Linked DNA regions of Oleidesulfovibrio alaskensis DSM 16109. Each later gene encodes a partner of the first gene's protein in a complex. Links are inferred from orthologs where the notes say so. Each region holds a gene or a part of one and is shown on either strand. Other genes may lie near its edges.

The links.
Region 2: the proteins of secG (region 1) and secY are in contact, whole or in part, in a crystal structure (PDB 5AWW), measured with the Thermus thermophilus proteins. The link is inferred for Oleidesulfovibrio alaskensis DSM 16109 from one-to-one orthologs. Residues at the interface, in WP_223903268.1 of Thermus thermophilus: Tyr5, Ile9, Tyr12, Leu13, Ala16, Leu19, Val20, Val23, Leu24, Gln26, Glu27, Pro28, Gln30, Gly31, Ala32, Asp34, Leu35, Met36, Gly37, Gly38, Ser39, Ala40, Asp41, Leu42, Phe43, Ala45, Arg46, Val48, Tyr53, Thr56; in WP_096411648.1 of Thermus thermophilus: Leu14, Gln16, Arg17, Phe20, Ile34, Pro35, Pro37, Ile72, Arg108, Arg109, Asn112, Gln113, Arg116, Ile117, Ile120, Pro145, Gly146, Trp147, Phe152, Phe155, Val156, Val159, Thr160, Val162, Ala163, Gly164, Ala166, Leu167, Trp170, Glu173.

Annotation. Positions count from the first base shown.
Region 1 is NZ_AXWQ01000017.1:27,085-39,336, forward strand. What follows is about bases 5,542-8,401. They hold secG (preprotein translocase subunit SecG), read right to left. Parts: upstream 7,207-8,401; coding sequence 6,877-7,206; downstream 5,542-6,876. Other genes in these bases: H586_RS0111005 (glycosyltransferase family 2 protein), read right to left, coding at 5,562-6,704; tpiA (triose-phosphate isomerase), read right to left, coding at 7,255-8,007; rimI (ribosomal protein S18-alanine N-acetyltransferase), read right to left, coding at 8,019-8,401. Outside these bases: lysA (diaminopimelate decarboxylase), read left to right, coding at 1-236; H586_RS0110970 (methylglyoxal synthase), read left to right, coding at 250-693; H586_RS0110975 (LexA family transcriptional regulator), read left to right, coding at 769-1,461; H586_RS20465 (hypothetical protein), read left to right, coding at 1,541-1,702; H586_RS20150 (PqiC family protein), read right to left, coding at 1,845-2,438; H586_RS0110990 (MlaD family protein), read right to left, coding at 2,440-3,471; H586_RS0110995 (ABC transporter ATP-binding protein), read right to left, coding at 3,468-4,241; H586_RS0111000 (MlaE family ABC transporter permease), read right to left, coding at 4,245-5,366; more of rimI, read right to left, coding at 8,402-8,501; H586_RS0111030 (NUDIX hydrolase), read left to right, coding at 8,522-9,076; H586_RS0111035 (inositol monophosphatase family protein), read right to left, coding at 9,083-9,886; mreB (rod shape-determining protein), read right to left, coding at 9,943-10,965; H586_RS0111045 (GAF domain-containing protein), read right to left, coding at 10,965-12,002. UniProt on the Bacillus subtilis protein: Involved in protein export. Participates in an early event of protein translocation.
Region 2 is NZ_AXWQ01000004.1:230,535-246,176, forward strand. What follows is about bases 880-3,831. They hold secY (preprotein translocase subunit SecY), read right to left. Parts: upstream 3,037-3,831; coding sequence 1,723-3,036; downstream 880-1,722. Other genes in these bases: map (type I methionyl aminopeptidase), read right to left, coding at 956-1,720; rplO (50S ribosomal protein L15), read right to left, coding at 3,039-3,488; rpmD (50S ribosomal protein L30), read right to left, coding at 3,488-3,658; rpsE (30S ribosomal protein S5), read right to left, coding at 3,670-3,831. In the rest of the region: rpsK (30S ribosomal protein S11), read right to left, coding at 1-191; rpsM (30S ribosomal protein S13), read right to left, coding at 334-702; rpmJ (50S ribosomal protein L36), read right to left, coding at 721-834; more of rpsE, read right to left, coding at 3,832-4,161; rplR (50S ribosomal protein L18), read right to left, coding at 4,180-4,542; rplF (50S ribosomal protein L6), read right to left, coding at 4,558-5,097; rpsH (30S ribosomal protein S8), read right to left, coding at 5,109-5,489; H586_RS20325 (type Z 30S ribosomal protein S14), read right to left, coding at 5,508-5,693; rplE (50S ribosomal protein L5), read right to left, coding at 5,706-6,245; rplX (50S ribosomal protein L24), read right to left, coding at 6,257-6,580; rplN (50S ribosomal protein L14), read right to left, coding at 6,590-6,958; rpsQ (30S ribosomal protein S17), read right to left, coding at 6,968-7,234; rpmC (50S ribosomal protein L29), read right to left, coding at 7,236-7,424; rplP (50S ribosomal protein L16), read right to left, coding at 7,426-7,839; rpsC (30S ribosomal protein S3), read right to left, coding at 7,839-8,480; rplV (50S ribosomal protein L22), read right to left, coding at 8,489-8,821; and 9 more genes. UniProt on the Bacillus subtilis protein: The central subunit of the protein translocation channel SecYEG. Consists of two halves formed by TMs 1-5 and 6-10.

The DNA.
Region 1 (12,252 bases):
TGGGCCCCATCTGTGAATCGGGCGATTTTCTGGCACGCGACAGGCTCATGCCTGCGGTGGAACCGCGCGAACTGCTGGCGGTGTTCTCCGCCGGAGCATACGGGTTCACCATGAGCTCGCAGTATAACTCGCGGCCTCGTGCCGCTGAAGTTCTGGTGCGGGGTGATACTGCTCACCTCATCAGGCGCAGAGAGACCTATGAGGACCTCATTGCGCCTGAAGAAACACGTTCTTAAAAGCGGAGGCACTATGAAAGGCCAGCGTAACATCGGCATGGTGGCGCATGACGAACGCAAAGAAGACCTGCTGGACTGGGTGCAGCACAACCTGCAGGCTCTTATTCCGCACAGGATATTTGCCACCGGCACCACTGGCGGGCTGTTGCGTCAGCGCTTCGGCGACCTGACCATAACCCCCATGAAAAGCGGCCCGCTGGGCGGAGACCAGCAACTGGGTTCCATGATTGCCGAAGGCAGGCTGGATATGCTTTTCTTTCTCATCGACCCCATGGCACCTCATCCTCATGATGTTGACATCAAAGCACTGCTGCGACTGGCAGTGCTGTATAACATCCCTGCAGCCTACAATCGCTCCACAGCGGACTTCCTTATTACCAGCCCGTTTATGACCGGAGAGTATATTCCTGAAATAAAAGATTATACTCCGTACGTGAAGCGTCTTGGCGCTAAATAGCAATCTGCACACGTTAACAAAAATTAACTTTATGCGCTCTGACCGTTGACATCTTTGGAGCGTGCGTTTACAAAAGTGAACACCAAACAGCAAAGCAACAAGGACACCATGGAGAAGCTGTCTTTTGATACATTCTTCCGGCGCGTGAAAGAATCGACCGAAATAAACACCCAACAAGCGCTGGCCAGGGCGCTGGGGGTTAACAGGTCCGCCGTTTCACAGGCCAAACAGCGTGAAAAAGTGCCTGAGAAGTGGGTACTGAAAATCGCACGCATGTTTGCGCTGTCCCCTGACTGGCTGGAATCAGGCTCTGGCAGCCATGCGCTCCGCACTGCCGCTTCCGACATGGCGGACGGAATTTTCATTCCCGTACCTAAAGTGGAGGCAAAACTATCTGCGGGGGGCGGCTCGCTTGAAGTGGGCGCCACTGCGACCGGAGAGCATCTGTTCCACAGTACATGGTTGCGCCGTAAAGGAAATCCCGCAGACATGGTACTGATGGATGTGGTGGGAGACAGTATGGAACCGGAAATATTTGCAGGTGATACTGTGCTTGTTGATCAGGGAAACCAGACATTGCGCAACGGAGCCATTTTCGCCATGGGCGTGGATGACTCGGTACTTGTGAAGCGCGTACAAAGTGCCCCCGAAGGTCTGGTACTGCTCAGCGAAAACCCGTCATATTCTCCGGTGCTTCTTCAGGGCGATGAAATTGAAACTGTCAGGGTGATTGGCAAAGTCATCTGGATAAGCAGAGAGTACCGCTGACAGGACAATATATATACGGGCGGCCCGCCGCCCTTTATTTTACAAAAACATGTTCACTTTTTGCAACAAGGAGACCGCCATGCAAAAACGATTCTGCACTTGCGGAACAGCAGTCTGGGTTTGCTACCTTTTCAACTCATGGAGCAGCGTGTTCTTCAATTGCGAAGATGAAGACTCTTCTGCCCTGCTTGCCCGTTGTCCCTGCTGCGGCAACAAGCTGGATATCAATCAGCTCAAATAGCTGCGGCTGTGGTGTTAATAAAAGTTAACACGCACTGCTCCGCAGCAATGGCTGACTGCGCATGCTGTCCATTCCCCGAACATAAAAGCCCGCCGGTGTGGTGTCGGCGGGCTTTTATGCACATGGCAAAAGAACGAAAGAGTCAGATGGCAGGCACGTTGCGCGCGATGTCTTCTGCCAGCAACGCCAGCAGGCGGCTGTGAGCCTGCACATATCCGCTGTAATTATTCTGTTGCGCAGAAAGCCTGTTCACAAAGTAGTGCCACTCCCCGGTATCCGCACCACCGCTGTCCAGCCGCCACATGGCTTCCATTGTCACATCACCGTCTGTCGAAGCATCCAAACGCAAAATGACAATCTTCACCCGGTCTTCACCGGCCGCATAGCTTTCTGTGACAACAGCACGGTTCGTATCACCGGCAAGTTTTCTGGCCAACATGCGCGAGATGGAATCACGCAGCGGCTCAGCCCAGTAATCAAACTCTGCAAGATAGATCCGGCCTGCATCTCCGCGTACAACGATATTCGGACGATCCAAATACGGCGGAATTTCGACCTTTTCCAGCCACAGCACTGCGCGGGCTTCCTGCGGCACCGCGGCCGGCAGCACGTCATCAGCAGAAAGCAGATAAAATCTCGTGGGGGCGCTTTTTCCCGCACAACCTGTCAGCAAACCTGCAGCAAACAGCAGACATAACAAAGCCCGCAAAACTCCGGAACAGACACTCATACGCATGCTACCTCCTGTACTCACCTTTGCCCCGGATCAGGGCTTCCGGATGCCGCTCAAGATAATCAGCCCACACCCGCAACGAACGGGCTGCGCCTGTAAGCTCTCTCAACGCTTCCCGCATATCACGCACGATGGCAGCATCAGGGGCTGTAAGCGCCTCCACACCTTCCATCGCTTTTTCCGAACGCCGGGCAGCGGCCTCCAGTGCATCCAGCGAAGCGCGCATGGCAACCGCCGTTTCCTCGGTCTGTGACTTCAGAGTATCCGCCAGTGAACCGTATCTGCCGAGCACATCTTGCGACTTCTTACCAAGCGGCTCCACAGCCGCATGCGTGTCCCGCATCAGTCTTTCTGCAGCCGACACAGCCAGACGGGCCTCCTGCGCAAGGGCAAGAAGCTCCGCGGGCAAGGCCTGTGTTTCAGGTCTGCTGACCAACCTGTCCACAGCCTGCAGCGTGTTCGCAAACCGTCCTGCAAGCTCTTTGACGGGAATCTGCTCAAGCGTTCTGGCAACCTCTTCCATGGCTGATGATATAGTGGGAATTTCAGGCAGCCGCGCCCTTTCATGCAGGACAGGTCTGGTATCGGGATAAAAATCCAGCGTGATGACAAGCTGACCGGTCACAAAGCTTTGCAGGTCAAGGCGCGCCCGCAGCCCGTTGCCAATCAGCCGGTCTAACACTCCCTGCTCTCCAACGCCCAGCATCTGTTCAAGAGAAGCTTCGCCCGACGTGACTGCACTGGAAGAAACCACCATCTGCCTGGTATCAAAATCCACAACCACCGGTATGGTAAACTCCAGAGCTTCCGGATCGGTATAAATGGAAATACTGGAAACTGATCCCACTTTCACTCCGCGGAACATCACGGGAGAACCTATGGTCAGCCCTTTAACGCTTCCCTTGAAAAACATGACACACTGCACGGTTTCGGTAAAAAAACGCCCCGAACCGAACAATGCCACAGAAGCCACTGCAACAATCAATGCGCCGGAGACAAACACTCCCACCACAAAAGAATTTTTAAACCTGCTCACCGTACCTCCTGCACATGTCCCTGACCGCGGGTCAGGAACCTGATCAATGCCGGATCATCAGAAGTATTTAATAATGTTTTGGGATTTCCGGAAGCAGTCATTGTACGCCTGCTCACATCCAGAAAAATGGAATTAGTGCCAATGGCAAAAATACTGGGCAATTCGTGTGTCACAAGGACAACAGTGGCATCCAATGATTCGCGGATTTCCAGTATCAGTTCATCCAGCAGGTACGCGCTGACCGGATCCAGACCGGCTGAAGGCTCGTCAAAAAAGAGGATTTCAGGGTCAAGAGCCATGGCTCTGGCCAATCCGGCCCGCTTGCGCATTCCGCCGCTGATTTCAGAAGGGTAAAAGTCAGCAAATCCTGCTAATCCCACCAGTGCAAGCTTGAATTCAGCAAGCTCGCGGATTTCCTTTTTATTCAAGGAAGTATACTGTTCCAGCGGCAAAGCAACGTTTTCAGCCAGAGAAAGCGAGCTCCACAATGCGCCGCTCTGGTACAGCATGCCGGTTTTGCGCAGCATGTCGCGCCGTGCGCCGGCATCAGCCTGCCACAGGCTTTGCCCCTCATACAGCACCTGTCCTTCATCAGGGCTTTTCAACCCCACAAGAACCTTAAGAAGAGTACTCTTGCCGCAACCGCTGCCCCCCATAATGACAAAAATATCCCCCCGCCTGATGCTGAAGGACACATCCCGCATCAGAACAAAATCACCATAGGCCACTTTAAGCCCGCGTACACCAAGGTGTTCTGAATCTGTGCTCATAGATTATATCCCGAGAATATTACACAGAAACGTTATAACAGCAGTAGCTACAACGATACTGACTATGCTTGACACAACAGCAGACGTTGTCGCCTTACCCACAGCAGAAGCACTCCTTCCACAGTGTATCCCCATATAGCAACTGCACACGGCAACAACAAAACCAAAAACCACACTATGTGCAATACCTACCCCGAAGTGGGTTAAAGAAACCGTCTGCCACGTCATATTGAAATACTGGTGCAGATTGATGTCCAGCATCAGCCAGCCCACGGCCGCCCCCCCCACGATACCCATAAGATTGGCATACACGCACAGCAACGGCATCATGAGTACCAGAGCCAGCATCCGTGGCAGAACAAGAAAATCCAGCGGAGAAATTCCGAATGTGGAAAAGGCGTCGATCTCCTCGTTGACCTGCATGGTTCCCAGCTCGGCCGCAAATGCAGCCCCGACGCGTCCGGACACAATAATAGCGGTCATCACTGCACCCATGACACGCAGCATGGCAATCCCCACAAGGCTCGCCACATAAATCTCCGCACCGAACATCTTAAGCTGCACCGCGCCCACAAAGGCAAAAATCAACCCGGCCAGCATGCTGATAAGCGAGACAATCGGCAGCGACTGCGCACCGCAAAACCGGAGTAATGCAAAAGTATCAGACCAGCGGAACACTGCTCTTCCGATGCACATCCGTAAAACGGAAAGAGTTACATCACCGATGAACTCCATGACCGAAATCGTACCGGCAAACGCGGCATGCAACGCTTCGCCCATTCTGGCCGATAACGGCGATTTTCTGCTGACGGCTGCGCCTTCTCTTTCAGGAACCTGCGCCGCCAGTGAGAGCAACCGCAGCACACCGTCGGGCAACCCGGATGTGTCATACGCAATACCGCGGCCTTCAAGCGTTTCCAGCACAGAACGGCAAAATGTGAGAAAGCGGCTGTCCCATGCCGTCAGTCCGGCACATGAAAACGAAACAGCCCCTCCGCGGCAATCACTTTCCAGCCGGAGCGCGAGCTTTCCGACAGAAGGGACAGTGTCGTGCAGCGTCCATCTGCCCTGAAAAACAATCACACAGCGTCCCGCGCCGTCATGCTGCAGATCAACTCTGGCCATAAGGAAACATTCTCCACGCAATGGTTCTTCAGCAAAACTACTCAATACCAACTACGCCAAAAGAAAAGACATGGCTATATGTGAACAAAAAAAGAGGGGCCGAAGCCCCTCCTGACATGTCACACGGCACCCTTTAGCTGATGATGCGGCACGACTGAACTATGGTTGCAGAATTCATGGAAGCATTACCGGGAGTTACCAGGGTATTCCCTGCTCTGACAGCCTGCGGCGGGCTCGCCGCTCAAGGCTGCGCAAAAGAAATCTGGTTTTCAAAGAACGGAGCGTGCAGAGAGCCTTGATGCGCCGCCGCAGTGTGTGAAAGCTGTTTTCCTTGTCGGCTGCTTTCCGCTTCAGTCCTTTAGCTTTCCAGATATCCAGCTGAGCCTCTATCTCCTGCATATCCTTGCTGATAAAAGCATCTACCAGCGGCAGAAAGGCCGTCTGCTCCTTAAGCTGCGGAGCAAGAAAATCCGAGCGGAACCATGCAGGCTCAAGGCCTTCAAACAGGGTCAGACAATGACTCACACACCGCTCCCGCCAGACAGCATCCTCGCCTGTCATCCGCGGAGCCAGCTTTTTTATATCTCTGAACAGATTTTCATTAAGATACTTCACAAGCGGCTTTACCGCACCGGCATCAAGCAGGATGCGTTTGACCTCTATGAAATGGGCTATCTGATGATCCACTTCAAGGGGTAACGCCATGGATGTCCGTTTGTGATCCTGACGGAAATAGTACATGAAATGGCCGCACTGAGAAAATCTGTTCACAGAAGTCAGAGCCTGATACATACTGCATACATCCTGACCGAGCTTGAATGCAGGATGGGTAAGGCCTATACGGCGCAGGAAACTTGTTCTGAAAATCCAGCGCCAGAGAACCTTGCTCTTCCAGTATGCAGGGTCGTCAAACGTAATGCCGGAAGCCTCCGGAAGATAAAAATACCTGCGGGTATTAAACGTTTTTTCGGAAAAAACCACCGCGTTGCCGCACACCATGTCCACATCGTCACGATAGGCAACGGCAAGCATTTTCTGCGCAGCATCTCTGTCCAGAAAGTCATCGGCATCAAGCCACAGCAGATAGTCGCCGCGTGCAAGCTGCTGACCGACTTCACGCGTGACTCCGGCGCCCCTGTTTTCCTGATCAAAAACCTTTACCCGGCTGTCCGCCTCGGCATATATGCCTGCAACATCAAGAGTCCTGTCAGCGGAACCGTCATTGACGACAATGACTTCAATATCGCTTTCTGTCTGCCACAGACACGACTCCAGCGCCACCGGCAACCAGCGTTCCATATTATAAGCCGGAATCACTATCGACAATTTAGGGGCCATACCTTCTCCGTAACGCTGAAAACATAACGCGTGTACAAAAAAAGCGCTGCAGCTTTCCGCCGCAACGCTTTTCCGCTCAATGGTGCCGAGGGCGGGACTCGAACCCGCACGGACGTAATCCACTACCCCCTCAAGATAGCGTGTCTACCAGTTCCACCACCTCGGCAAATATCTACTGATCGGAAGCAGCAGGCTTTTCAGCAGGTTCTTCGATAGTTACCGGAGCCTGCTTGGGTTTTTCAACCTGCACGTCGATTATGCTCGACTCTGCACGGTGGCTGGCACCGCTGATGTAGTTATAGCTCAGAGACGTGACAATAAAAAGGGCGGCAACAACGGCAGTCAGCTTTGCCAGCATGCCGCCGGCACCCGCCCCGCCGAACATGGAAGAACTGCCGCCACCGAAAATGACGCCCATTCCTTCCTTGCCGGACTGAAGCAATACAAGCACCGTCAACACGATACAAGCGACGATGTGGAGAGTGAGAATCACAGTTTGCACGGTTCTTGTTCCTCCTCGGAGCTATATGCGATTCCGCACCGGCGGAAATCAGGCAAGAATTATCCGGCTGAAGCTTTCAGCCTGTAAAGAAGCGCCACCTACCAAGACTCCGTCCACATTGTCAAGAGAAATGATAGCGGCCGCATTGTCGGGCTTTACGCTGCCACCGTACAGAATACGCATGGAATCAGCCGCTGCGGGCAACAATTCGCGCAGCATACCGCGCACCACAGCGTGGGTTGCGGCAATTTCGGCGGTACCGGCAACTTTGCCTGTACCTATGGCCCAGACAGGCTCATAAGCTATAGCCAGCCGTTCAGGAGCAATACCGGCCGGCACACCGGACAGCCCCTCGGAAAGCTGTCCGCGAAGCACCTTTTCCAGCTGCCCGCCTTCACGTTCTTCCAGCGTTTCGCCGATGCACAGCACCACATTCAGGCCTTTTTCCAGACAAAATGCGGTCTTCTGCCCCACAAAGGCACTGCTTTCACCCAGAACGCTCCGGCGCTCCGAATGTCCGGTCAACGCCCACGCGGCACCTGTAGACGCGATCATCCCCGGCGATATTTCGCCGGTATACGCTCCTTCATCTGCGGGATAGACGTTTTGAGCTCCGCAATAAAAACCGGCAACACCGGAAAAAGCCTGAGCAACCTGTGCAAGCCCCACAAAAGGCGGAAAAACAAGTACCTCACGGTCATCCGGCACTGTCCCCACAGCTTTTACAAGTTCTCCGGCGGTAAGCGCAGCTTCCTGCGGGGTCTTATACATTTTCCAGTTTGCAGCCATCAGTTTTTTCATAGTCTGATCTCCTAAAGTTCCGGACTTTGTTTTTCCGCGTTGTGCGGCGGAACCTGCCGCGTGTAAACCAGAGCATCTTCGCCGGTATCCTGATAATACCCTTTACGCACTCCCGCCGGTTCAAACCCCAGCCGCTCATAAAGCCGAATGGCAGACAGATTACTCCGCCGCACTTCCAGGATTGCTTTTTCTATGCCCATCCTTGCAGCCACTTGCAACATCATTGACAGCAGCTTACAAGCATAGCCGTTGCGGCGGTGGGCCGGGTGAGTCGCTATGTTCAGAATTTCCAGCTCACCCGCGGCATGATAGATAGCAATATATGCCACCAGCGTCTCCGACAGCCTCAGGCCGAACACGGCAAACACATTCTGCGTAAAAGCCAGCTCAAACTGCTCTTTTGTCCACGGCGTGGCAAAGCACATTTTTTCCAGAGCTACAATTTCGGCACTGTCTTCAGCCGAAAGACGATAAAAAACACAACCGGCAGCCATAAATCCCTGCGTGATACAACATGCGAAAAACAGAAAAAAAAACCGGCAATTCACCAGACGCCGGCACCATGCACCTTGTAGAAGTAGTGGACGCTCTGGGACGCCCTCTGCTGGTTATGCCAGCAGAATCGGTCCATCGGCAAGGGCTTAACCATAAAATCATCCTTGTGCTGCTTTACGACCTGCAAGGCAGACTGTACCTGCAAAAGCGCGCCGCCTCCAAGACGGTCTACCCCGGCAGATGGGATCTTTCCGCCACAGGACATGTGCAGGCCGGCGAAGCCGCCATGGACGCAGCCGTACGTGAACTGCGCGAAGAGCTGGGCGTTGAGCCGGTCAGCATCAAGGAGCTCTGCAGAGTCGCAGCCTGCGCCGAAACCGGCCATGCGTTCACCACCCTGTTCACAACAGGACGCATTTCAGCCGTCCCTTCTCCCAACCCGGCAGAAGTTGCCGAGGGAATGTTCATCAGTGCGGATGATCTCGATGCCACTGTCAACCACTTCGGCGAAATGCTCACTCCGGCTGTTCACTGGGCGTACACCAACGGTTTTCTGTTCCGACGGTCTGCATAAACACCACTACACCGCCAGCAGGCCGGCAGCGGCCCCGTGCAGCACCCCGTTGGTAGCCAGAATGCCCAGCGGATCAAACGCATATGCACTCCGGCCGTCAAAAGCAGTGACACGCCCGCCCGCTTCCTCCACCAGAAGCCAGCCGGCAGCGGTGTCCCACGGTTTCAGTCCGCGCTCATAAAAAATATCGTAATGGCCGGCAGCCAGATAGGCAAGATCAAGCGCAGCGGCACCATAACGGCGCACACCTCTGCATTGTTCAAGGCTGTTTTTCAGCCATGCCAGCACATCCCCGCTTTCTTCCGCCACCGAATAAGGAAAACCGGTGGCCACCAGCGCATCAGCCAGAGAACCGGTGGTTGTAACCCCCAGCCGCACAGGAGCGGCATCTGAACCGCCGCACTGCCGCCAGGCCCCTGCGCCCCGCACGGCCCAGAAGCATTCGCCCATCACAGGGTTATTCACGATGCCCGCCACAACCTTTCCGTCGTGCCACAGCCCCAGTGACGTGGCTACAAAAGGCAGCCCGTGGGCAAAATTTGTCGTCCCGTCCACCGGATCCAGAATCCATGTCCATTTGCCCAGAGAAGCGTCGGGAGAAGTCTCTTCACCCAGAAAAACGGCATCGGGAAGAATGCGTTTCAGCGCATTGCGCAGAAACTCTTCCACAGCGAGGTCAGTGGCTGTCACCAGATCGATCCTGCCTTTGAACCTGATCGTGCGGGGCTTATGCCAGTGTTCCAGTATAATGCCGCCCGCCTCACGCACCGCATTTTTTGCCGCTGCACATAATTCTTCTGTCTGCTGCATCTGCGCCCCGTAAAAAAAGCGGCCTTTCAGCCGCTTCATCTTGTTATAATTCAAGGCTAGTTAACATAAACTCTGCTGTAAAATTTCTTATCATCCAGAGTTCTGCCCGTGCCCCGCACAACCGTGGTAAGAGGCTCGGAATCTATGGTGACCTTCAGTCCCGTCTCTGCCGTGATCAGGCGGTCAAGCCCCTTGAGCAGGGCACCGCCTCCCGCCAGAAGAATACCGTGTGTCACAATGTCGCCTGCAAGCTCAGGCGGAGTTTTTTCAAGAGCCTTGCGGACGGCCATGACTATAGCTTTCACGGGGTCCTGCAGTGCCTCACGGATTTCAGAGTCAGTCACCTCCACCGCTTTAGGAGTGCCGGTAACCATATCTTTACCGGATACACTCATGGAAAGCGGTTCGGGCAGTTCAAAGGCCGAGCCCACGGTCATCTTTATCCGTTCGGACATATTCTCGCCGATAAGCAGCTGGAAACGTTCCTGCATAAACCGCTGCACAGCCTGGTTCATGGCATCGCCGGCGACGCGCACTGATTCTGCATACGCTATGGCGGAAAGTGAAATAACCGCCACTTCAGTGGTGCCGCCGCCGATATCAACAACCATGCTGCCAAACGGCTCGTTAATGGGCATATCAGCGCCTATGGCCGCCGCCATGGGTTCTTCTATCAGCTTGACATCGCGTGCGCCTGCCTGCTGGGCAGATTCGATAACCGCACGCTTTTCCACCTGCGTTATCCCCGTGGGCACGCAGATGACAATTCTGGGCTTGGCCATGCTCATCCCGGAAATAACCTTGCGGACGAAATACGCTATCATCTGCTTGGTCACTTCGAAATCAGCGATGACTCCGTCCTTCATGGGACGGATGGCCCTGATACGCTGCGGAGTTCTGCCAAGGAACTCCTTGGCCTCCTTACCCACAGCCAGCACGGTGTTGCGCTGCTGGTCTATGGCAACCACAGAAGGCTCGTTAAGAACTATGCCCTCGGTTCTGGTATACAGCAGCGTGTTGGCCGTACCCAGATCCATGGCCAGGTCCTTGCCCAGGAACCCGAAAAGTTTTCCAAACATTATATATCCCCGGAGGTGGTGGTATCAGAAGGTTCGCGTGCTCCGGAACCGGCCGCACGCTGCTGACCGAGCTCGTTTTCCAGATCGTGCAGCTGGCTTCTCAGATACAGATTTTCAAGAAACAATGCCAGATGCCCGGCGGCCATTTGAGAAAAAATCCTGACTTCGTCTGAAACTTTTCTAGGCGTTTCGTGCGCCAGACACAGTACGCCCCGCGTTCTTTTATGAACATGCATAGGCAGACAGATAACACTGTGAAACTGAGGTGTCACAGCATCTTTGCCAAACAGCGGCGCCACCTGAGACCCGGATGCGTTGCTGTCCGTTATCACAGGCGTGCCGTTTTTAAATACCCAGCCGATAAGACCGGCACCCAGCGGCAGCTCGCTTGCTGCATGGGCATTCTCAAAAGGTCTGGTCTGCCCTTCCACAAAATATGTTCCCGCTTTTTCGTCAAGAACACAGAAATACGCGTGGCTGAAGCGGGCTGTTTCCGCAACTATGGACAGAAACTGCGCGAGAAAAGGCTTCCAGCGGGTCACACGCTTGCGCAGCTCGTAAAGAAGCTGCAGGGCGTTGTAATAAGATGAAACACTCGCTTTTTCTTCAATGGCGCAGGAGCTGTCCTTCATGTCGACAATCAGTTCTCCGAACAGCTGAAGAATTTTCTGATCCTTGTCGGAAAAAGAGTACTGCCGCTTGCTGTCAAGACAGATCGCTCCCATGCCCTTACCCAGCGGATACCCCATGAACGCCTTGATCTTGGATTCCTCGTTCTGCATGTAATAGCCAAGGAAACACTGCCGCTGATCAAAATTGTTCACCAGCATGGGCTGCTGGTTCCGCAGTATCCAGCCCACAAGCCCCTGCCCGGGCATGATGGTGCAGGCGGGGTTTATCTTGTCACCCAGGCTGAATCTGGCAGCGACGGAATATGCTTCTCCGCTTCCTTCCGGAAGAAAAAGCACGGAGGAGTACGCATCAAAAACGCTGCTGATGATGCCGAGAATATGCTGATAGCAGGAATTAGTGCTCATAGAATTAGTGACCGATACATGCCGCCGGACAGTCGGGCCGGAATAAATCCGGCGCGAACCGGACGTTGAGACAGTCGGGACAAAACTACCTTTACAAGACATCAGGACGGCTTTCAATGCCGGTCTGCAAACTTACGCGCTTAAAGAGACGTTCAGCAGTGTGAAAACTTCACGGAACCGGCACTATCATTCAAAAAACAATTTTTTGTAGAATATTTTTAGAAAAAAAACTAACATAAAAGATAGCCGG
Region 2 (15,642 bases), on another replicon or contig:
TGTGCGGCAAAGGGAGTGCTCTTACGCGATCCCTTGAAGCCGCTCTGTCCTGCACTGGCCCAACTCACCGTGTTACCCCTGGTATCAGTGAAGGTAATGATGGTGTTATTGAACGTCGCCTGAATATGGGCAACCCCGACGGGGATGGACTTTTTCTCTTTCTTCTTGCCCACGCGCTTAGGTCTTGCCATAACTTCACTCTCTGTGATGGTTTTCTGATTAGGCTGGGGGAACCTCTAACGAGCTCAGTTATGAAAAGAGCCGTGCACGCTGACGACAGAGTTTACTGCAGCCAGGTGAAGTTCCACGCCGATATTGATGCCTAAAAGCTGACTATTTGCGCTTACCAGCCACACCGCGACGCGGTCCCTTACGGGTACGTGCGTTGGTCTTGGTACGCTGACCTCTAGCAGGCAACCCGCGACGATGACGCAGGCCGCGGTGGCAGCCGATGTCCATCAGACGCTTGATGTTGCTAGATATTTCACGGCGGAGATCGCCTTCAACCTTGTGATTCTGTTCGATTTCCTTACGGATTTCGTTCACTTCGTCGGCAGACAGGTCGTCAATGTTACGAGTCCAGTCAACACCGGTGGTATCAAGAATCTCCAGGGCAGTAGCGCGACCGACGCCATAGATGTAGGTCAGCGCGATATCAACCCTCTTGCCACGGGGCAGATCAACTCCAGCAATTCTGGCCACAGTCGAACTCCTGTTCGATTATCCCTGGCGCTGCTTGTGCCTGGGGTTTTCGCAGATCACTCTCAAAACGCCCTTGCGTCGGATGACCTTGCATTTGGGGCATACTTTCTTCACAGAAGGCCTGACTTTCATTTTAGTCTCCGTATTTGGACCTTTAGTGCAACAACGTGCCTGGGTAAAAACAGACCCAGAACGCGGTTAAGTATCACTGCGTCCTGTCTGAGTCAACCCTTATACTTACAAACGTATCCGGTTACGCCTGACTCAGGATTACCGGGCCGTCGGAGGTAATGGCAACGCTATGCTCGAAATGCGCCGAAAGCTTCCTGTCCTTTGTCACCGCTGTCCAGTTGTCGGACAACACCTCCACTTCATACGTTCCCGCCGTCACCATGGGCTCGATAGCAAGCACCATGCCGGGGCGCAAAGGTACGCCGGGAAGGCCGAACGGTACAAAGTTCGGAATTTCGGGCTTTTCATGCAGCTTGCGTCCAATTCCGTGCCCTACAAAGCGCCGGACCACCTGAAAACCGGCATTTTCCACATGCTGCTGAACAGCGGCGGAAATGTCGTACAGGTTGTTACCCGACAAGGCCTTTTCAATGCCTTTCATCAGCGACTCCTGAGTCACCTTGAGAAGACGGGCCGTTTCGTCCGGAACCTCGCCTACGGCATACGTTCTGGCCGAATCTCCGTAGAAGCCTTCGTAAATGACACCCATGTCAAAGCTGACAATATCGCCTTCTTTCAATACCCGCTCGGAAGGAAAGCCGTGAACGACCTCTTCGTTGACCGAGCAGCAAAGAGCAAAGGGAAAGCCCCCGTACCCCTGAAATGCAGGACGGACATTGTGCTTACGGCACAGGTCCTGAGCAAGCTCTTCAAAGTACAAAGTCTTGACGCCTGGGCGAACATTCTCGCCCAGGACATCAAGAATTGTAGCCACAATCCGGTTGGCTTCACGCATGAAGCCTATCTCTTTCTCGTTTTTGAGAAAGATACCGCGATACTTTTTCACCGTCAGCGCCTTCCCTTGATACGGGCCTTGTTCATGAGGCCTTCGTACTGTCGGGAGATCAGATGGGATTCCACCTGGGACATGAAGTCCATGGCAACCCCGACGACAATCAGCAGCCCGGTTCCGCCAAAATAGAACGGAACGTTCATATTGGCGATAAGAACCATGGGCAGAACACATATTGCGGCAATATACAGTGCACCCCACACCGTGATGCGGGTAAGCACTTTGTCAATGTATTCTCTGGTCTTTACGCCGGGACGTATCCCGGGAACAAAGCCGCCCTGATTTTTCAGGTTTTCCGCGATATCTTTGGGATCAAAAATGATCGCAGTATAGAAAAACGCAAAGAAAATAATCAGAGCCACAAAGACTACATTGTACAGCAACGTGTGAGGAGCAAAATACGCAGCAGCCGTCTGCAGCCACTCAACCGAGGAAAAACTGGCCACGGTGGCGGGAAAAAGCAGAAGACTGGATGCGAAAATGGGCGGAATGACACCGGCGGTATTGACCCGCAAAGGAAGATGCGAAGTCTGGCCGCCATACATCTTACGGCCCATCTGGCGCTTGGCGTAATGGATGGGAATCCTGCGCTGGCCACGCTCCATAAACACGATGAAAGCAAGAACAGCCGCCATGAACACAAGCAGTATGAGCACCATGAAAATGCTCAGATCACCCGTGCCGATCAGGCGGATGGTCTTCATCAGGCCGCCGGGCAGTCCGGCGACGATGCCCGAAAAGATGACCAGCGATATACCGTTGCCAAGTCCCTTTTCGGTTATTTGCTCACCCAGCCACATGATAAGCACAGTGCCTGTGGTGAGAGTTAGAATGGTGGTGAGTCGGAAACCCCAGCCGGGCGCCAGTACCAGAGACGCCCCTGTCGGGCTCTGCATGCTCTCAAGGCTCATGGCAATGCCGAAGCCCTGAATCACGGCGATCAGTACGGTACCGTAACGGGTGTACTGCGTGATTTTCTTGCGTCCCGCAGCGCCCTCCTCCTTGGCCATCCGCTTCAGCTCAGGGCTTACGACCTGCAGAAGCTGGATGATGATGGAGGCGGAGATGTAGGGCATGATGCCGAGGGCGAAAATCGACAGATTGCGAAGTCCGCCCCCGGAGAACATGTCAAAGAGGCCGAAAAGGGTGTTCTGAACACTGGCAAAGAAGTCTGCCAAAGCTGCAGAGTCCACCCCGGGCACAGGAACGTGAATTCCGATGCGGTATGCGGCCAGCAACAAGAAGGTCCACAAAAGCTTTTTCTTAAGCTCAGGCAGACGCGCCAGATTTTCTACACCACTCAAAGCCACGGCTAACCTTCCAGTGCCTTGGCTTCGCCACCGGCTTTTTGGATCTTTTCAACAGCAGAAGCACTGAACTTGTGCGCTTCCACTTTTACGGCGACATTGCATTCGCCGTTGCCCAGAACCTTGACAGCTGCGCCGGCACGGGCAAGCCCGCGTGCGTAGATGTCGTCCAGGGTGATTTCAGTCTTGCCTTCAAAGGCGCCAACGAGCTGACCGAGATTGATCACTTCGTAACGAGCCTTGAAAAGGTAGTTTTTGAAACCGCGCTTGGGCAGTCTGCGCTGCAGGGGCATCTGGCCGCCTTCGAAACCGGGGCGGACACCACCACCAGAGCGAGCGTTCTGGCCCTTGTTACCTTTGCCGGAGGTACATCCCCAGCCGGAACCGGAGCCACGGCCCACGCGTTTCCTCTGTTTACGTTCTTCATCGAACGGATACAGTTCGTGGAGTCTCATTATTCCGTTACCTCGACGAGATGCACAACCTTGGCGATCATGCCGCGTACAACGGCATTGTCCTCAAACGTCTTTTCCTGACGGATCTTGCGCAGCCCCAGAGCGTCGAGGGTACGACGCTGGTTGGGGTTGCAGCCGATCCGGCTGCGGACGAGTTTTACCTTGATCATGAGCCGATTCCTTACTTTCTGGGCGCTTCCAGTTTCTTTCCGCGCAGCTGGCTCACATATTCCGCACTGCGCAGCGAGGTCAGACCTGCCATGGTAGCGCGGAGCACATTGTGCGGGTTGTTGGTGCCGATGGCCTTGGCAAGCACGTCGTGAATGCCGACAGCTTCCATGATGGCGCGCACTGCGCCACCGGCGATGATACCGGTACCCTTGGAAGCGGGCTTCAGAAGCACCCGTCCGGCGCCGAAGGCACCAAGCACTTCATACGGCAGGGTGCCGTCCACCAGGGGAACCTGCACCATACCTTTTTTAGCGCGTTCGGTCGCCTTGCGCAGAGCCTCGGGCACTTCCTGGGCTTTACCCATGCCGAAGCCTACGGACCCGTTGCCGTCACCAACGACTACCAGGGCGCTGAAGCTGAAACGACGGCCGCCCTTCACAACCTTGGCAACTCGGTTGAGATCGACGATCTTCTCAATCAAGCCGAATTCGTTCTGTTCCATGCCAGTTCCTACTACCTGTTAGAATTCCAGGCCAGCTTCACGGGCGCCGTCGGCGACAGCCTTGATGCGGCCGTGATAGATGTAGCCGTTGCGGTCAAATACGACGCGCTCGATGTTCTTCTCCTTGGCCAGCTTGGCAATTTCCTTACCGACCAGCGAAGCGTTATCGACGGTCAGGCGCAAGGCGTTGCCGTTCTGCTTGCCAAGAGCCAGGGTAGAAGTGGCGGCAAGGGTGGTTCCGGTCTGGTCGTCAACCAGCTGGGCGTAGATATGCAGGTTGGACCTGTAAACCACCAGACGGGGACGAGCGCCGTTACCGGAAACCTTTTTGCGGATGCGGATTTTACGGCGCATTCTGGATTCATTCTTGGTCAACTTCATGGTCTTACCTGCCTACTACTTTTTGCCGCCGGACTTGCCGGCCTTACGGCGAATCTGCTCGTGTTCATATTTAACACCCTTGCCCTTGTAGGGTTCGGGCGGACGTACACGGCGAATGTTGGCAGCAACTTCACCAACGAGCTGCTTGTCGAAACCGCTGATGGTCAGCTTGTTTCCTGCGGCTGCGGCTTCGATACCCTTGGGCAGTTCAATGACCACCGGGTGGGAGAAACCGAGAGCAAGCTCGATGTTGTTGCCTTTAACGGCGACCTTGTAACCGACACCGTTGACTTCAAGGACTTTGCTGAATCCCTTGGAGACACCTTCGATGCAGTTTGCAAGAAGGGTACGGCGAAGGCCGTGCTGGGCGGATGCCTTTTTGGTTTCTTCGACTCTGGTGATAACCACAGAGCCGTCCTGAATCTCATATTTGAGCAGGGGCGAAACCGGCGTGGTCAGGCTGCCTTTGGGGCCCTTAACCTCTACAACGTCTGCTCCCAGCTTCACTTCCACGCCGGAAGGAACGGGGATAGGCTGTTTTCCGATTCGAGACATGACTGCACCTGCTACCAGATTTCACACAAAAGTTCGCCGCCCACATTCTTGCTGCGAGCGTTGGTGCCTTCAAGGACTCCACTGGAAGTGGAGAGAATGCATATGCCAAGACCATTCTGCACGCGGGGAATGTCGGTGGAACCGACATAAACGCGGCGGCCGGACTTGCTGATACGCTTCAGGCCGGAGATAACCGGCTTGCCCTTGAAGTATTTCAGTTCAATAACGATGGAGGATTCTTCCATCTTGAAGTCGGTGATGTAACCTTCTTCTTTGAGGATGGCTGCAAGAGCCTCCTTCATCTTCGAGCGCGGCACACTCACTTCCTTATGCAGGGCCAAGTGTGCGTTGCGGATACGCGTAAGCATATCTGCAATAGGATCAGTCAGCATTATTAACTCCTTGGCGACTTACCAGCTCGATTTACGGACACCGGGCAGTTCGCCGCGCAGCGACATATTGCGGAAGCAGATACGGCAAATGCCGAACTTACGCATGTAGCCGCGCGGACGGCCGCAGATGGGACAACGGTTGTAAGCACGAGCGCTGAATTTGGGCTTGCGCTTAGCCTTTACTTCCAGACTAGTACGAGACACTGCCGTAACTCCTTACTTCTTGAAGGGCATGCCCAGCTTATCAAGCAGGAACTTGCCTTCTTTGTCAGTCTTGGCACTGGTCACGATGGTGATGTTCATGCCCTTGGGGTTGTCAACACGGTCAACTTCCAGCTCGGGGAAGATGGTGTGTTCCTTAATTCCAAGGGTGAAGTTACCACGGCCGTCGAAGCCACGGTCAGCAATCCCCCGGAAGTCACGCACGCGCGGAAGCGCGAAGTTCATGAGCTTGTCAAGGAAGTCCCACATGGAATCACCGCGAAGAGTCACGCGGCAGCCGATGGGCATGCCTTCACGCAGCTTGAACGAAGCGATGGACTTTTTGGCGCGAGTGATCACGGCCTTCTGCCCAGCGATTGCGGTCAGTTCTTTCACGGCCTCTTCCAGAAGCTTCTGGTTCTGGCTGGCTTCGCCAAGGCCGATGTTAAGGGAGATCTTCTCCAGTTTCGGCAACTGCATAGAGCTCTTGTAGTTGAACTCTTTCTGCAGCACCGGCGCCACTTGTTCACGATATATATTTTGGAGACGCGTCATCGTTATCCACCTTAATCGATGATTTCGTTGCACTTTTTACAAAAGCGAACTTTTTTACCGTCTTCGGTGTACCGATAGCCGACCGTTGTGGCCTTGGCGCACGCGTCGCACATCACCTTTACATTGGAGATGTGGATGGGCATCTCCTTGTCGACGATGCCACCGGGCTGCTGCAGGTAAGGATTAGCCCGCATGTGCCTTTTGGCAACGTTCACCTTCTCGACCAGGACGCGGTCCTTCTTGCGAAGAACTTTCAAGACCTTGCCGATCTTGCCCTTATCCTTGCCGGAGATGACCATCACTTTATCGTCTTTACGAATACGAAACTGTTTCATTGGTATCTCCTACAGAACTTCAGGGGCCAGAGACACAATCTTCATGTAGTTCCGTGCGCGCAGTTCACGTGCAACGGGACCGAAGATACGGGTGCCGACGGGCTCGCCCTGCTTGTTCAGCAGTACGGCAGCGTTGGTATCGAACTTGATGTAGGAGCCGTCGTTACGACGGATTTCCTTGGCAGTACGAACGACAACCGCCTTCATGACATCGCCCTTTTTCACCTTGGAGTGAGGCAGGGCCTCCTTCACGGATACGACGATGACGTCGCCGACGGAAGCGTAACGGCGCTTAGAGCCGCCCAGCACCTTGATGCAGGCAACTTTTTTGGCACCGGAGTTATCCGCCACTTGCAGAGCAGATTCTACCTGGATCATGGCTTACCCCTAAACCGCCTTTTCAAGGATGGAGACCAGATGCCACCGTTTGTTCCGGCTAACCGGACGAAACTCGATGATCTTCACCTTGTCGCCAACTTTGCATTCATTGTTGGGATCGTGAGCGGTGAATTTCTTCCTGCGACGAATGTACTTCTTCAGCAGGGGATGCTTCACCAAGGTTTCGACGCGAACAACAATGGTCTTATCGTTCTTGTCGCTTACAACCACACCGACGAGAGCTCTGCCGTTTCTGTTTTCAATAGCTTCGGACATGTTATGCTCCCTTTTCCTTCAGAATCGTGAGGATGCGAGCAACGTTGTGCTTTGCCGCAGGGATTTCGGCAGTCTTTTCCAGCTGCGCCGTTGCATGCTTGAAACGCAGATCGAACAGTTCCTTTCTGGTTTCGGCAAGCTTGTCCTTCAGCTCGTCAATGCTCAGCTTTCTCAGTTCAGCGGCCTTCATTCTAGAGGCCCTCCCTAACTACGATCGTGGTCTTCACGGGGAGCTTATGAGCGGCGCGGGTCAGAGCCTCGCGAGCCAGCTCAAGGTTTACCCCTTTGATTTCGTAAAGTACACGGCCGGGCTTCACAGGAGCGTACCAACCCACCGGAGCGCCTTTACCTTTACCCTGACGGGTTTCAAGAGGCTTGGCGGTGTAAGGCTGGTCGGGGAAGATGCGAATCCACATCTTTCCGCCACGCTTGATGTGACGCATGGCAGCCACACGAGCAGCTTCAATCTGCTGGCTGGTCAGCTTGCCGTGCTCCAGAACCTTAAGGCCGATTTCTCCGAAAGCAACATTGTTACCCTTGAGGGCGTCACCCTTAAGCCGTCCTTTCTGACGCTTACGGAATTTAACCTTTTTAGGAGTCAACATTACTGTTCTACCTCGTTGTCCAGGATTTCACCCTTGAAGATCCATACCTTGACGCCGATAATGCCGTAGGTCGTATGCGCTTCGGCATAACCGTAGTCAATGTCGGCACGGAGGGTCTGCAAAGGCACACGGCCATCGCGGTACCATTCCGAACGGGCAATTTCAGCCCCGGCCAGACGACCGGCACAGGCAACCTTGATGCCTTCGGCACCAAACTTGCGAGACATGCTCACCGTGCGCTTCATGGCGCGACGGAAAGCAACGCGACGTTCGAGCTGCATGGCGATGTTTTCTGCCACAAGCTGTGCGTCAGTTTCGGGGCGACGGATTTCGTTTACCTCGATGGAGAATTCGCGGCTGAACTTACGACGAAGATCTGCGCGAAGTTTCTCAATCTCAACGCCCTTGCGGCCGATAACGATACCGGGGCGGGCCGTGCTGAGGATAAGGCGAACCTTGCCACCGGCGCGTTCAATTTCAATTTTGGACAGGCCGGCGTGGTACAGGGTCTTCTTAACATACTTGCGGATGTTATGATCCTCAAACACGAAGGAAGCGTATTCCTTCTTGCTGAACCAGCGGGACTGCCAGTTCTTGTTGTACCCCAGCCGGAAACCGAAGGGATGTACTTTCTGTCCCATAACGTATCCTAACTTTCCTCAAGAATGACCGTGATGTGGCTGGTACGCTTCAAAATGCGGTTAGCCCGGCCCATAGAACGGGGCAGGAAGCGCTTCCAGGTAGGGCCTTCGTTGATGATCACCTGCTTTACCACCATTGCGTCAACATCGATGCCGGGCAGCTGCTCGGCGTTGGCAAGAGCGGAATGCATCACCTTGAAAATAAGGCCACCGGCCTTCTGAGGGGTGAAACGCAGGATGTTCATAGCGTCTTCTACAGGTTTGCCCTTCACGTTCTGGGCAACCAGGCGCGCTTTGCGCGGAGACACGCGAACGAATTTAGCAGTTGCTTTAGCTTGCATATCTATTCACCTACCTAGCGCTTGGCCTTGCTCTTCTTGTCGGCAGCATGGCCGTAGTAGGTACGGGTGGGCGAAAACTCGCCAAGCTTATGGCCGACCATGTTTTCGGTAACAAACACGGGAATGAACTTACGCCCGTTATGCACCGCAAAGGTCAGACCAACCATTTCGGGAGAGATCGTGGAACGGCGGGACCAGGTTTTGATAACACGACGGTCACCGGATTCCTGCGCCTTCTCCACTTTCTTCATCACGTGGTCGTCAATAAACGGACCTTTTTTCAGAGATCTAGGCATTCTCTACTCCTACTTCTGGCCACGACGCTTGATGATAAGCTTGGAAGAGGCCTTCTTCTTGTCGCGGGTCTTGAAGCCCTTGGTGGGAATACCCCACGGAGTCACAGGATGACGTCCGCCGGAGCTTCTGCCCTCACCACCGCCAAGCGGGTGATCGATCGGGTTCATGGCAACACCGCGAACCTTGGGACGGCGACCCAGCCAGCGGCTGCGACCTGCCTTACCGTACGAGATCTTCTCGTGATCAAGATTGCCAACCTGGCCGATGGTGGCGCAGCAGGTGACCAGCACCTTGCGCACTTCGCCGGAGGGCATACGCAGCAGTGCGTAGTTGCCTTCCTTGGCGACCAGCTGGGCATAGGTTCCGGCGGCACGGCAGAACTGTCCGCCCTTGCCGGGGTACAGTTCGATGTTGTGCACGATGGTACCCACAGGAACACGGGACAGAGCCATTGCGTTACCGGGCTTGATATCCACGGAATCGCCGGCCACAACCACGTCACCCTGCTTCACACCGAGAGGAGCCAGAATGTAGCGCTTTTCACCATCCGAGTAGTGCAGCAGTGCAATACGTGCGGAACGGTTGGGATCGTATTCGACATGAGCCACTTTAGCCGGCACGCCGACCTTGTCGCGACGGAAGTCGATGATACGGTAAAGACGCTTGTGCCCGCCACCGCGACGACGAGAAGTCACGCGGCCGTAGCAGTTTCTACCGCTCTTTTTGGTCAGGCCTTCAGTAAGGCTGCGCTCGGGCGTGCTACGGGTAATCTCCTCGAAAGAGGAAACGGTCTGAAAGCGGCGCCCAGGAGAAGTAGGTTTAAGCTTGCGAACAGCCATTGTTTACACTCCCTCGAAGAAATCGATCTTTTCGCCGGGTGCGAGGGTAACATACGCCTTCTTGTAACCGGCAGTCTGCCCCGTCACACGTCCGTGTTTGGTGCGGGCCTGCGGCTTGCGGGTAACAACATTGACACCCGCCACTTTGACGTTGAAAACCGACTCGACGGCTTTTTTGATCTCTATCTTGTTGGCCCGGGGATTCACAAAGAAGACAACCTGTTCGGAAGATTCCTTCACAAAGGTGGCCTTTTCGGAAACCAGAGGCTTAATAAGAATCTGCGTATAATCCATGACACCCTTCCTCTTACTTCAGTCGTTCCTGAACAGGCTCAACAGCCCCTTCAAGAAGAACCAGCTGGGCGTGCTTCAGAATTTCGAAAACGCTGAGCTGCTCGGGGGTCATCAGGGTGATCCCGGGGATGTTGCGGGCGCTGAGCACCAGCTTGTCATCCATTTCGGGGGTGACGACGAGAGCCTTACCCAGGCCCAGTGCGCCGGCAACCTTCACCATGTGCTTGGTCTTCACTTCAGGAAGCTCAATGCCCTTGACAACCATCAGGTTTTCTTCAGCCAGACGGGAGCTCAGAGCCATCTTCAGAGCCAGCTTGCGAACCTTCTTGTTAACCTTGAAGGAATAGTCGCGGGGCTGGGGACCGAAGACAACCGCACCACCACGCCAGACCGGAGAACGGTTGCTGCCCGAACGGGCGCGACCGGTACCTTTCTGACGCCAGGGCTTGGCACCGCCGCCGGAAATGGTCGAACGCGTCTTCACCGAATGAGTTCCGGCGCGCTTTGCCGCGCGCTGTGCGCGTACAACAAGGTTCAGGATCTCCGGCCGGACCTCGACCTCGAACACCTCGGGAGCCAGAGTGAGTTCACCCGTCTCCTTCTTGTCCTGATCGTATACTTTAACCACAGCCATGTGATTATCCTCTTTTTTACTGCTTGCGGACCATGACCAGGCCGTTCTTGGGACCGGGCACGGGGCCTTTGACCAGGATCAGGTTGTCTTCCGCGCGGACTTCGATGATCTGCAGGCTCTTTACAGTAACCTGACGGGCACCCATATGGCCGGCCATCTTCTTGTTCTTCCAAACCTTGCCGGGGAAGGTGGCGTGACCGATGGAACCGGGCGAGCGGTGCACAGCCTCGTGACCGTGGCTTGCAGGCATGCCGCCGAAGTTCCAGCGCTTCATCACGCCGGCGAAACCTTTACCAATGCTGGTGCCGGTCACCTTCACAAATTCGCCGGGGGTAAAAAGACCCACGGTCAAGTCGTCGCCGACTTTTTGCTCAGCAGGAGCTTCGAGACGAATCTCGCGCAGCACGCGGAACAAACCGCGACCAGCCTTGTCCATGTGACCACGGGCGGGCTTGTTTACGTGCTTTTCTTTGGCCTCTTCAAAACCGATCTGAACGGCGTTATATCCATCCTTGGCCGCATCCTTGACCTGAATTACAGGACAGGGACCAGCTTGAATCACGGTCACAGCCACCGCACTGCCATCATTGGCGAAAATGCGGGTCATGCCGATCTTGCGACCCAGGATTCCCATCTTCTCAGCCATGACTACCTCTCGCTAGAGTTTGATTTCCACGTCCACGCCTGCGGGGAGACTCAGTTTCCCCAAAGCGTCCACGGTCTGCTGAGTAGGCTCGAGGATATCCATGAGCCGCTTGTGGATGCGCATTTCAAACTGTTCGCGGGACTTTTTGTCCACATGGACGCTTCGGTTTACCGTAAACTTGTGGATGTTGGTGGGCAGCGGAATCGGTCCGGCCACACCAGCGCCCGTGTTGCGCGCCGTATCTACGATTTCAGCCACAGCCTTATCCAGGATGCGGTAATCGTAAGCTTTAAGCTTAATCCTGATACGATCACTGCTAACTGTCGTCATTGTTAACTACTCCATGATCTGGGAATCGACACCCTTGCCTCTGAGGAGCCCGGGACCATCCGGTGCCTCATACCGCGGCGAGCGCGGTGCGGCGACAGAGTTCCTCACTTACGGTGGCGCTTTGTCCGGATTTACAAGACATGCAGCGGGGAAAAAGCATGCGCTGTAAACACAGGACAAACACGTAGGTCGACAACGCTCTCTTTACGCAGAGAACGGAGTCGTGAACTTTCTTCGCGGAACAGTATAAATGGGGGAGAGAGATAAAACGGTGGGCCAGACTGGCACCTCTGTTGCTCTGCTCCGCCGCTTTCGCGCGAAGATCGCCCACGTTGTCGCCAGCCTGTTTTCCATCTGCTTGCGCAGACGGACAGGTGGTCCGCAGGGTTACTAAACAGGAACCATAAGGCTCCGGAAAAATTTTATGTACAGTACCTTACAGCCGAATACCGCATCGGCTGGAACGGCAAGACATTTAATTAGGCATTCAGTAACGCCTGCAAATGTCAAGCTTCAGTCCGCAGACTGAATGAGCAGCAGGACGGACTCAATCCGCCCTTTAAACCCCTTGCGGGGAAGTCTACTGCCTGTGCGGTGAAAACAACCACATCAAGCGAGGTGTTCTTATATAGAGGTGTGCCCTTCCCGTCAACCTTCTTTTTTTATTTTCTGCAAAAAAAAGCGCCCCGCAAAAGCGGGGCGCCGGATAAGCATATTCAGCCAGCTTATTCGCCGGACTTACTCTTGGTAAGTTCTTCGGCAAGGTTGGCGGGAACGCGCTCATAATGGTCGAACTGCATGGTGAAGTTGGCACGCCCCTGAGTGCGCGAACGCAGGTCGGTAGCATAACCGAACATTTCGCTCAGCGGCACGTGACAGCGGATAACCTGTGCACCAGCGCGGGAATCCATGCTCTGGATCTTGCCGCGGCGGCCGTTCAGGTCGCCCATGACGTCGCCGAGGTATTCTTCGGGAGTCACAACTTCAACGTCCATGACAGGCTCGAGCAGCACGGGCGAAGCCTTGCGTGCAGCTTCTTTCACTGCCATGGAACCGGCAACGTAGAAGGCCTGTTCCGACGAGTCGACTTCGTGGTACGAGCCGAACACCAGAGCAACCTTGACGTCCACCATGGGGTAGCCGGCCAGAACGCCGCTTTTCAGCGCATCCTGAATACCCTTGTCAACAGCAGGGATGTATTCCTTGGGAATAACACCGCCGGTGATCTTGTTCTCGAACAGGTAGCCCTTTTCAGGGTTGGGTTCGACCTCGATCACGACATGGCCGTACTGTCCACGTCCGCCGGACTGCTTGGCGTACTTGTGGTCGACCTTGGTTTCCTTGCTGATGGTTTCGCGGTAGGCAACCTGCGGCTTGCCGACGTTGGCGTTGACGCTGAACTCACGGGTGAGACGGTCAACGATGATGTCGAGGTGCAGTTCGCCCATACCGGCGATCAGGGTCTGGTTGGTTTCATCATCGCCCTTCACGCGGAAGGACGGGTCTTCCTTTGCCAGCTTGGCCAGAGCTGCGGAAAGCGCATCGCGGTCAGCTTTGGTCTTGGGCTCGATGGCAACCTCGATAACAGGCTCGGGGATGTCAAGAGACTCAAGAACGACCGGACGGTTTATCTCGCAGATGGTGTCACCGGTGGAAACCTGCTTGAGACCCACAGCGGCAACGATATCGCCGGCGCCGGCCCACTTGATTTCTTCACGCTTGTTGGCGTGCATCTTCAGCAGGCGGCCGATGCGTTCTTTCTTGCCGGTGTTGGCATTATACACGGTCATACCGGCTTCAATGAAACCGGAGTAGATGCGGATAAAGGAAAGGTGACCGATGTAGGGGTCAGATGCCAGCTTGAACACCAGGGCGGCAAGCGGCTCTTCGTCTTTGCAGGGGCAGACGATCTTTTCCTCTTCGTTGTCAGGGTTGGCACCGACCATCTGTTCGATGTCAACAGGCGAAGGCAGGTACTCCACCACCGCATCAAGCAGGGGCTGAACGCCCATGTTGCGGAAAGCGGAGCCGCACAGAACCGGCACTGCGGTTCTGGCGATGGTGGCCCTGCGGATGGCGCTGTGGATTTCTTCTTCGGTCAGCTCTTCGCCGCCGAGGTATTTTTCCATCAGCGCGTCATCTTCTTCAGCCACTGCCTCGATCAGTTCAAGACGCATAACGTCGAACTGGTCCTGAAGCTCGGCAGGAACGCCGGTCACGGCGAACTCGGCACCCTTGGAGGCTTTGTCGAAAACAACAGCCTTTCCGGTGACGAGATCGACGATGCCCTGGAATTCGTCTTCACTGCCGATGGGAACCTGAAGCGCAAGGGGCTTTGCCTTCAGCCGGTCGCGGATCATATCCACGCAACGGAAGAAGTTGGCACCCATGCGGTCCATCTTGTTGACGAAGCAGATGCGCGGAACCTTGTAGCGGTCAGCCTGACGCCAAACGGTTTCAGACTGAGGCTCGACACCGGCAACGGCGTCGAACACGGCTACAGCGCCGTCCAGAACGCGCAGCGCGCGCTCGACTTCAATGGTGAAGTCCACGTGACCGGGGGTGTCGATGATGTTGATTCGACAATCCTTCCAGAAGCAGGTGGTAGCTGCGGAGGTGATGGTGATACCACGCTCCTGCTCCTGCTCCATCCAGTCCATGGTTGCCTGACCTTCGTGCGTTTCACCTATTTTGTGAGACACACCGGTGTAGAAAAGGATGCGCTCGGTAGTCGTGGTTTTTCCCGCATCAATGTGGGCCATGATACCGATATTGCGCTGCTGGGGTATGGCTACTTTTCTGGACACGTGACTAATCCTCGGACGTTACCAACGGAAATGAGCGAAAGCCTTGTTGGCTTCAGCCATACGATGGGTGTCGTCCTTCTTCTTCACGGCACCGCCGCGGTTGTTGAAAGCATCAAGCAGTTCGCCGGACAGGCGTCCTACCATGCCTTTTTCTCCACGTGCGCGTGCGTAGGTGATGAGCCAGCGGATAGCCAGAGACACCTGACGGTCGGAACGCACTTCGACGGGCACCTGATAGGTGGCACCGCCGACGCGGCGGGATTTGACTTCGACGAAGGGCTTTACGTTATCAACAGCCTTTTCAAAGGCCTTGATTGCATCTTCGCCGGTCTTTTCCTGCAGCACTTCAAGAGATTTATAAAAAATCTTTTCTGCAGCGCCCTTTTTGCCGTCAACCATCATGCGGTTGACGAAGCGGGCAGCGAGCCGGCTGTTATACACCGGATCGGGCAGAACTTCACGTCTGGGGATAGGTCCTTTACGAGGCATGAAAAACTCCCTTCGCTACTTCGGACGCTTGGCGCCGTACTTGGAACGTCCCTGGCGGCGATCCTGCACGCCGGCAGTATCCAGAGTACCACGAACAATATGGTAACGTACACCGGGCAAGTCTTTTACACGACCGCCGCGGATCATAACAACAGAGTGCTCCTGCAGGTTGTGACCTTCACCGGGAATGTAGGCGGTCACTTCAATAGCATTGGTCAGGCGCACACGGGCGACTTTACGCAAAGCCGAGTTCGGCTTCTTAGGCGTTGTGGTATACACGCGGGTGCAAACCCCACGGCGCTGCGGGCAAGCCTGAAGCGCGGGAGTCTTCTTCCGCTTAGCAACCTTTTTACGCTCTTTTCTGATGAGCTGGTTGATAGTGGGCATCAGTTTCCTCCGTGGAAATGGATCGATGTCATTCGCTAAAGACGCAAGGCAATACGCCATTGCCGACACACTGTCAACAACGGCGGTCCGAGGAGAAC